Regions from separate parts of the Erwinia tasmaniensis Et1/99 genome, predicted to be linked through region 1. Evidence: predicted binding sites of a transcription regulator. Region 1 holds the regulator's gene; the other holds the start of a gene.
The links. Region 1 encodes sigma-54, which starts transcription at its own class of promoters, with help from an activator protein. Its sites were predicted from a motif close to GTTGGCACANNTTTCGCTNT; they were not measured.

Region 1 (4,573 bases):
GTTATGGCCGAGGTGGGTCTGAGCGTGACGGTTGCAGATGCGCATCCCATCCTCCTGCCCCGCGCTGACTACGTGACGCGGATCGCCGGTGGGCGAGGAGCGGTGCGCGAAATTTGTGACCTGATTTTAATGGCACAAGGTAAGTTTGAAACGGCTATAGGGCAGTCTGTATGAGCAAAACAAGACGCTGGATGACGCTAATACTGGCGGCGATCGCGATAGTATTAATTGGTTGGAACCTGACGGGCAATGACGGTGGTCAAGATACCGCAACCAGCGGTGAAAATGAACCGACGTATATGAGCGACAATTCACATACGTTGATCTACAGCCCCACGGGCGTCATCAGTTATAAGCTGGTTTCTGACAAAGCGACCTATTACGCTACCGATGCGGTAAGCTGGTTTGATAACCCGGTGCTGACGACATACGATGAGAATAAGGTGCCGTCCTGGTCGGTCCGTGCTGATAAAGCCAAACTCACTAACGATCGGATGTTGTATCTCTACGGGCATGTGCAGGTGGATAGCCTGACTCAGGATGCACAGCTTGAGCGGATTAAAACGGACAACGCGCAGGTTAACCTGACGACCCAAGATGTCACTTCAGAGGATCGGGTAACGCTTTATGGCCGGAGCTTTAACTCTACCGGCATGAAGATGCGTGGAAATTTGCGGAACAAAACTGCCGAGTTGATTGAAAAGGTCAAAACATCTTATGAAATTCAAAATGAACAACAGCATTAAACTCCTGACGGCCAGCCTGTTGCTGGCGATTAGCGTTCCGGTACTGGCGCTGACCGACGACTCCAGCAAACCCGTCAACGTAGATTCAGAGAACCAGGCGCTGGATATGCAGGGTAACGTGGCAACCTTCACGGGCAAGGTGGTGGTGACCCAGGGCAGCATCAAAATCACGGCGGACAAAGTGGTGGTGACGCGTCCGGGCGGCGACAGTAAAAAAACCATCGTGGACGCCTATGGGAATCCTGCAACGTTTTACCAAATGCAGGATAACGGTAAACCGGTTCAGGGCCATGCTCAGAAAATGCATTATGAGTTGGCAAAAGATTTGGTCGAGTTAACCGGCGGCGCCTATCTCGAACAGCTCGACAGCAATGTGAAGGGCGATCGCATTACTTACCTGGTTAAAGAGCAGAAAATGCAGGCCTTCGGTAACACCGGCAAACGCGTTACCACGGTGCTGGTGCCATCACAGCTGCAGGACAAAAACTCACCGTCCAACGGTCAGAAGAAGAGTAATTAACAAATATGGCAACCTTAATTGCAGAAAACCTGGCGAAGGCCTACAAGGGCCGCCGTGTGGTTGAAGATGTCAGCCTGCAGGTTAAGTCTGGCGAAATCGTTGGCCTGCTTGGCCCTAACGGGGCGGGCAAAACAACAACATTTTATATGGTTGTAGGCATCGTGCCGCGCGACGCGGGGCGCATCGTGATTGATGACGAGGATATCAGCATTCTGCCGCTGCACGCGCGCGCGCGCCGGGGGATCGGCTATCTACCGCAGGAAGCCTCTATTTTTCGTCGTCTTAGCGTTTACGACAATTTGATGGCGGTCCTGCAAATCCGTGAAGATCTCACCAAAGAACAACACGAAGATCGCGCGAACGAACTGCTGGCAGAGTTCAATATTGAGCACCTGCGCAACAGCCTGGGCCAGGCGCTGTCTGGGGGAGAGCGCCGCCGTGTGGAAATTGCCCGCGCGCTGGCCGCCAATCCGAAGTTTATCCTGTTAGATGAGCCTTTCGCCGGAGTCGACCCAATCTCCGTTATTGATATAAAAAAAATTATTGAACATCTGCGTGACAGCGGCCTGGGCGTACTGATCACTGACCATAACGTCCGTGAGACGCTGGCGGTCTGTGAACGTGCCTATATCGTCAGCCAGGGGCACTTAATCGCCCACGGTACACCGGAAGCGGTCCTGGCCGATGAGCAGGTGAAGCGTGTCTATTTAGGTGAAGAGTTCAGACTCTGATAAGGTGTTCACCTTAGGTACGATTTCTGGGGAATAAGCATCCTGAATATGAAGCAAGGTTTACAACTCCGGCTAAGCCAACAGCTTGCCATGACGCCACAGTTGCAGCAGGCCATTCGCCTGTTGCAGCTCTCGACGCTTGAACTACAACAAGAAATTCAGCTGGCGCTGGAAAGTAACCCGTTGCTTGAACAGACCGATCTTCATGAAGAGGTCGACAGCCGCGAATATCAGGAAACCGAGGCGCTGGATACCAGGGAAGCGCTGGAACAGAAGGATATGCCGGAAGAGCTGCCGCTGGATGCCACCTGGGATGAGATCTACACGGCGGGTACGCCTTCTGGAACGGGCACTGACTATCATGACGATGAACTGCCCGTCTACCAGGGGGAAACCACGCAGACGCTACAGGATTATCTGATGTGGCAGGTCGAGCTGACGCCCTTTAGCGATACCGACCGGGCGATTGCAACGTCGATTGTCGATGCCGTTGATGATACCGGCTATCTGACGATTTCACTGGAGGAAATCCTCGACAGCATGGGTAACGACGAGCTGGCACCCGATGAAATCGAAGCGGTGCTCAAGCGCGTGCAGCGTTTTGATCCCATCGGCGTCTGCGCCCGCGATCTGCGCGATTGCCTGCTGGTGCAGCTATCGCAATTCGCCCATGACTATCCTTTCCTCAAAGAGGCGCGCCTGATTGTCAGCGAGCATCTCGATCTGCTGGCAAACCACGATTTTCGCAGCCTGATGCGCGTCACGCGCCTGAAAGAAGACGTGCTGAAAAGCGCGATGCAGCTGATCCAGACGCTCGACCCCAGGCCCGGTCAGTCGATTAATACACAGGAACCTGAGTATGTCATCCCTGACGTATTGGTGCGTAAAATCAGCAATCGCTGGGCGGTTGAGCTCAATGCTGACAGCGTGCCACGCCTGAAAATCAATCAGCATTACGCTTCTCTTGGCTCAAGTTCGCGCAATGATAGCGACTCGCAGTTTATCCGCAGTAACCTGCAGGAGGCGAAGTGGCTGATCAAAAGCCTGGAAAGCCGGAACGATACCCTGCTGAAAGTGACCCGCTGCATCGTTGATCGGCAGCAGGCTTTTTTTGAGCAGGGTGAAGAGTTTATGCGCCCGATGGTGCTGGCAGATATCGCCAGCGCGGTCGAGATGCACGAGTCAACGATTTCGCGTGTCACCACGCAAAAGTACCTGCACAGCCCGCGCGGTATTTTTGAACTCAAGTATTTTTTCTCCAGCCACGTCAACACGGAAGGCGGAGGCGAAGCTTCGTCTACGGCCATTCGTGCGCTGGTGAAAAAATTAGTCTCGGCGGAAAACCCCGCCAAACCGTTAAGCGACAGCAAGCTCACCTCCATGCTTTCCGAACAGGGAATTATGGTCGCCAGGCGTACTGTGGCAAAATACCGAGAGTCTTTATCCATCCCGCCATCAAACCAACGTAAACAGCTGGTCTGAACGAACAGAGAAGGAAGACACTATGCAGCTCAATATCACTGGACAACACGTTGAAATCACTGAACCACTGCGCGAGTTTGTTACCGCTAAATTTGCCAAGCTGGAACACTATTTTGACCGGATTAACCAAGTCTATATTGTTTTAAAAGTGGAAAAAGTGACGCAAATTGCAGACGCCACGCTGCATGTAAACGGCGGAGAGCTGCATGCCACCTCGGAAGAAAAAGATATGTACGCGGCAATTGACGGCCTCATTGATAAACTGACGCGTCAGCTAAATAAACATAAAGACAAGCTAAAACAACACTAAATTTCACTAAGCACCGAGTGATCTTTTAGCGCCAGGATAGGGGTTCAGGTAGAAATAATTTGACGGTCCGTTCGCTGTTCACAAGACGGACCGTCACTCTTTAATGAATATTAACCTATTGATTTAAAGCGACTAAAACGCCATTCGCCCGTGGAAGTGAATAAGTAAGTGAAACTATGATGAACAATGATCTAAAACTGGAACTGGGCTCAGTGTTAAGCGTCTGCTGCACGCGTAATGATGTACATTGCCAGAGCAAAAAACGCGCACTGGAAATTATCAGCGAACTGGCGGCTAAACAGCTCAACCTGCCACAACAGATAATTTTTGATGCTATTCTGACGCGCGAAAGAATGGGCAGTACCGGTATCGGTAATGGCATTGCCATCCCGCACGGCAAGCTGGAAGAAGATACTCTGCGCGCCGTAGGCGTCTTTATTCGCCTTGAAAGTCCTATTGCTTTTGATGCCATTGATAATCAGCCGGTGGATCTACTGTTCGCTCTGCTGGTGCCGGCAGATCAGTGCAAGACGCACCTGCACACGCTTTCTCTGGTAGCCAAACGTCTGGCAGATAAAACCGTGCTGCGCCGTCTACGCGCCGCCCGGAGTGATGAAGAGCTATATCAAATCATCACGGAAGATCACCTTGACACGTAACTGCAAGATGATGCTGCCAAAATCATGGCTGTAACGATTAAGCCGACGGCAGAACGGCATAGGGCGAACAATATCAACGCTGTTGTTACCCGTATATCTTGTAGAGACAAAGGTCCGGCGGTATT
Region 2 (4,573 bases), 1.5 Mb from region 1:
CGTTTGCGCACCGATGTGATGGATGCGGCTTTGCGTCAGCCGTTGAGCGCCTTTGACACCCAGCCGGTGGGGCAGATTATCTCACGGGTAACCAATGATACCGAAGTCGTGCGCGATCTCTATGTGACCGTAGTCGCGACCGTATTGCGCAGTGCTGCGCTGGTCGGGGCGATGCTCGTGGCAATGTTCAGTCTCGACTGGCGCATGGCATGGGTGGCAATCGCGATCTTCCCGGCGGTGTTAATCGTGATGTTGATATATCAGCGTTTCAGTACCCCCATTGTGCGGCGGGTGCGCGGTTATCTGGCAGAGATTAATAATGGTTTCAACGAAGTCATCAACGGTATGAGCGTGATACAGCAATTTCGCCAGCAGGCCCGTTTTGGTGAGCGTATGGGGGAGGTCAGCCGTTCACACTATCTGGCGCGCATGCAGACGTTACGCCTTGATGGCTTCCTGCTGCGCCCGCTGCTTAGCCTGTTTTCCGCACTGATACTCTGCGGGCTGATGATGCTTTATGGTTTTTCATCAGTGGGAACGGTTGAAGTTGGCGTGCTGTATGCTTTTATTAACTATCTTGGTCGGCTCAATGAGCCGCTGATCGAACTGACCACGCAGCAGTCAATGCTGCAACAGGCCGTAGTGGCCGGTGAGCGCATTTTCCAACTGATGGATGCACCCCGCCAGCCTTATGGTGAAGATATCCAGCCGCTCGGCAGTGGCAGGATAGACATACAGGATCTGACGTTTGCGTATCGCCCCGGCCGGCCGGTACTAACTGATATCAACCTGTCAGTCCCATCGCGCCATTTTGTTGCGCTGGTAGGGCATACCGGCAGCGGTAAGAGTACGCTCGCCAATTTGCTGATGGGCTATTATCCCTTAAGCGAAGGTGAGATCCTGCTCGATGACCGGCCGCTTTCCTCGCTGAGTCATGCCGCATTACGCGATAGCGTGGCGATGGTTCAGCAGGATCCTGTCGTGCTGGCCGATTCCTTTTTCGCCAATGTGACCTTAGGAAGAGAGGTGGGTGAGGACAGGGTTTGGGCCGCGCTGGAAGCCGTGCGCCTGGCAGATCTGGCCCGCTCAATGCCTGAAGGTATCCATACCCGCTTAGGTGAACAGGGCAACTCGCTTTCCGTTGGGCAGAAACAGCTACTGGCGCTGGCGCGAGTGCTGGTGCTAACCCCCCAGGTACTGATACTTGATGAAGCTACCGCGAATATCGACTCAGGAACGGAACAGGCGATCCAGCAGGCCCTGGTTGCGGTACGCCAGCGCTCTACGCTGGTGGTAATTGCCCATCGCCTGTCTACGGTTATTGATGCAGACACTATTTTGGTCTTGCATCGTGGGCGGGTGGTGGAGCGTGGCAGTCATCAACAGCTACTGGCTGCGCGCGGACGTTACTGGCAGATGTATCAGTTACAGCTGGCAGGTGCAGAGCTGGCAGCCACATAAGGCTCCCTGCACCAGATGCAGGCGAGCTAACGGCCTGCCGTGGCACGAATGCACCGACTTAACGCATGACGCACCGTTCTGGTGCGTCTTCACTCCTGCTGCAAGACCGCGCGCCTGCCTTCCGACGGCGTTTCAGGCTGTAATCCGCACGGAACGGACCAGGGGTATGAAATATTCAGCTTTTCAACAATGGCACAGCCTTTGCTTTATACCTTTCGTGTTGTTGAAACAGCCATATTTAAACCCTGGGGGATCGTATGAAGCTGGTTACTGTGGTAATCAAACCGTTCAAACTGGAAGACGTGCGTGAAGCACTGTCGTCTATCGGTATTCAGGGACTCACCGTCGCTGAAGTCAAAGGCTTCGGCCGTCAGAAAGGGCATGCGGAGTTATATCGCGGTGCGGAATACAGCGTAAATTTCCTGCCAAAAGTCAAAATCGATATTGCCATCGCAGACGATCAGCTTGATGAAGTCGTGGATGTGATTAGCAAAGCGGCTTATACCGGAAAAATTGGTGACGGGAAGATTTTCGTTGCAGAGCTGCAGCGCGTCATTCGTATTCGTACCGGCGAAACCGACGAAGCTGCACTGTAATCCGGGACTAAAAATGGGATGGGATAAAATGAAAAAAATTGCTACTTTTTTCCTCACCGGTGCGGCTTTTTTACCGACGCTGGCAATGGCGGCTGCACCAGCAGTTGCTGACAAAGCCGATAACGCTTTTATGATGATCTGTACCGCCCTCGTGCTCTTTATGACCCTTCCCGGCATAGCACTCTTTTATGGCGGTTTAATTCGTGCCAAAAATGTGCTGTCAATGCTCACTCAGGTGGCCGTCACTTTCGCTTTGGTTTGCGTGCTGTGGATGGTCTACGGTTATTCTCTGGCCTTCAGCGAAGGCAACGCTTTCTTTGGCAGCTTTAACTGGGCCATGCTGAAAAATATTGCACCCACGACGTTGATGGGATCTTTCTATCAGTATATTCATGTGGCTTTCCAGGCTTCATTCGCCTGTATCACCGTTGGGCTGATCGTCGGCGCTATAGCCGAACGTATCCGTTTCTCGGCGGTACTGATCTTCGTCGTGATCTGGCTGACCTTCGCCTATCTTCCGATTGCCCATATGGTGTGGGCCGGTGGTTTCCTCGCTCAGGATGGCGCGCTGGACTTCGCCGGGGGGACTGTGGTTCATATCAACGCCGCCGTTGCTGGCCTGGTCGGGGCCTATCTTGTCGGGAAACGCGCCGGTTTTGGCAAAGAAGCCTTCAAACCCCATAATCTGCCGATGGTCTTTACCGGAACGGCGATCCTGTACTTTGGCTGGTTTGGTTTCAACGCCGGTTCTGCCAGCTCGGCTAACGAAATTGCGGGCCTGGCGTTCCTGAATACGGTCATTGCAACCGCCGGTGCGATGCTAAGCTGGACCTTTGGCGAGTGGGCGCTACGCGGTAAGCCCTCACTTCTCGGCGTCAGCTCCGGTGTGATAGCTGGGCTGGTAGCAATTACTCCCGCATGTGGCTACGTTGGCGTTGGCGGTGCTCTGATCATTGGCGTGGTGGGTGGACTGGCTGGTCTGTGGGGTGTGACCACGCTGAAAAAATGGCTGCGTGTTGATGATCCTTGCGATGTGTTCGGCGTGCACGGCGTGTGTGGGATTGTTGGATGTATCCTGACCGGGGTATTTGCATCATCTTCATTGGGCGGTGTAGGTTATGCCCCAGGCATCACCATGGGCCATCAGGTCTGGGTACAGCTGTTCAGCGTGGGCCTGACTATTGTCTGGACTGCCGTTGTTGCCTTTATCGGGTTTAAAGTGGCGGATATGGTTGTGGGTCTGCGCGTTCCTGAAGAGCAGGAGCGTGAAGGTCTGGATGTGAACAGCCACGGTGAGAACGCCTACAACCATTAAGGTTGGGCAAAAAAGGGCGCAAGTACAAAATCAAGCGGGCCATTCAAGGCCCGCTTTTTTATGCTGCCGCAGCTTCATGAGTTTTGACGAATGACGCCTTCTTGTACGGTAGAAGCCACTAAAATCCCCTGCTGATTGTAGAACTCACCGCGCACAAAGCCCCTGGCACCGGATGCGGAGGTGCTTTCAGCGCTGTAGAGCAGCCATTCGTTTAAATCGAACGGGCGGTGAAACCACATGGAATGGTCGATAGTGGCGACCTGCATCCCCTGTTCAAGAAAACCCTTACCGTGTGGCTGCAACGCAACCGGTAGCAGGTTGTAATCAGAGGCGTAGCCCAGCAGATATTGATGAGTCCGCCTGTCGTGGGGCAGGGGGCCGTTGGCACGCAGCCAGCTATAGCGAACCGGTTCACTGACGTGCCCTTGCAGCGGGTTATGGAACTCAATCGGGCGGATTTCAAAAGGTCTTTCGGCCAAGAACTTGTTACGCACCTTTTCGGGAAGAAGATGAGCCAGCTGGCGCGCAATGTCCGTTTCGGATGGCAGCGCGTCGGGTCTTGGCACCTGCGGCATGTTTTTTTGGTGCTCAAAACCCTTTTCATGCCCCTGAAATGAGGCGGTCATATAAAAAATAGGTTGACCGTTCTGCACCGCCTTGACCCGGCGGGCGCTGAAGCTCTGCCCGTCACGCAGGTTTTCGACATCATAAATAATGGTTTTCTGACTGTCGCCCGGGCGCAGAAAATAGCTGTGAAATGAATGGATAACGCGATCCTGTGGCACCGTCTGCTTGGCGGCATACAGTGCCTGTCCGACAACCTGACCGCCAAACACCTGACGCAGGCCGAGATCTTCACTCTGACCGCGAAACAGGCCCTCCTCCAGCTTTTCCAGATCCAGCAGGTTTAACAGGTTATGCAATGCCTGACTCATATCCGCTTCCTCAATATTGCCACTCATGCAGTTTGCGAGATCTGACCAGTTAGCGTCAATGCCTGTTTATGCCGCCCGCTCTAACGCAACCCGAGCATGAAAATAGCCTCTTGCAGGAAAAAATCAGTAACCTGTGCCAGTATTAAACTCACCAAAGTCGTAAAGGTTGGCCATTCGATGGCAATGTTTTGCCGAATGCACCGAGTTTAAGGAGAAATGATTAATGAAAATCTGGCAAGTATTAAGTGGCGCAGCGCTGGCCGTAG

Region 2: a site for sigma-54 is predicted at 1,650-1,669, ahead of glnK (P-II family nitrogen regulator). Genes of this name have one in related genera too.

The regions. Positions count from the first base shown of each region.
Region 1 covers NC_010694.1:374,367-378,939, reverse strand. Annotated here, with positions in the region: gene kdsC (3-deoxy-manno-octulosonate-8-phosphatase KdsC) at 1-174, shown strand, start outside; gene lptC (LPS export ABC transporter periplasmic protein LptC) at 171-746, shown strand; gene lptA (lipopolysaccharide ABC transporter substrate-binding protein LptA) at 718-1,266, shown strand; gene lptB (LPS export ABC transporter ATP-binding protein) at 1,272-1,997, shown strand; gene rpoN (RNA polymerase factor sigma-54) at 2,046-3,479, shown strand; gene hpf (ribosome hibernation promoting factor) at 3,502-3,789, shown strand; gene ptsN (PTS IIA-like nitrogen regulatory protein PtsN) at 3,966-4,448, shown strand.
Region 2 covers NC_010694.1:2,795,053-2,799,625, reverse strand. Annotated here, with positions in the region: gene ETA_RS13650 (SmdB family multidrug efflux ABC transporter permease/ATP-binding protein) at 1-1,461, shown strand, start outside; gene glnK (P-II family nitrogen regulator) at 1,719-2,057, shown strand; gene amtB (ammonium transporter AmtB) at 2,071-3,372, shown strand; gene tesB (acyl-CoA thioesterase II) at 3,447-4,307, opposite strand; gene ETA_RS13630 (YbaY family lipoprotein) at 4,531-4,573, shown strand, end outside.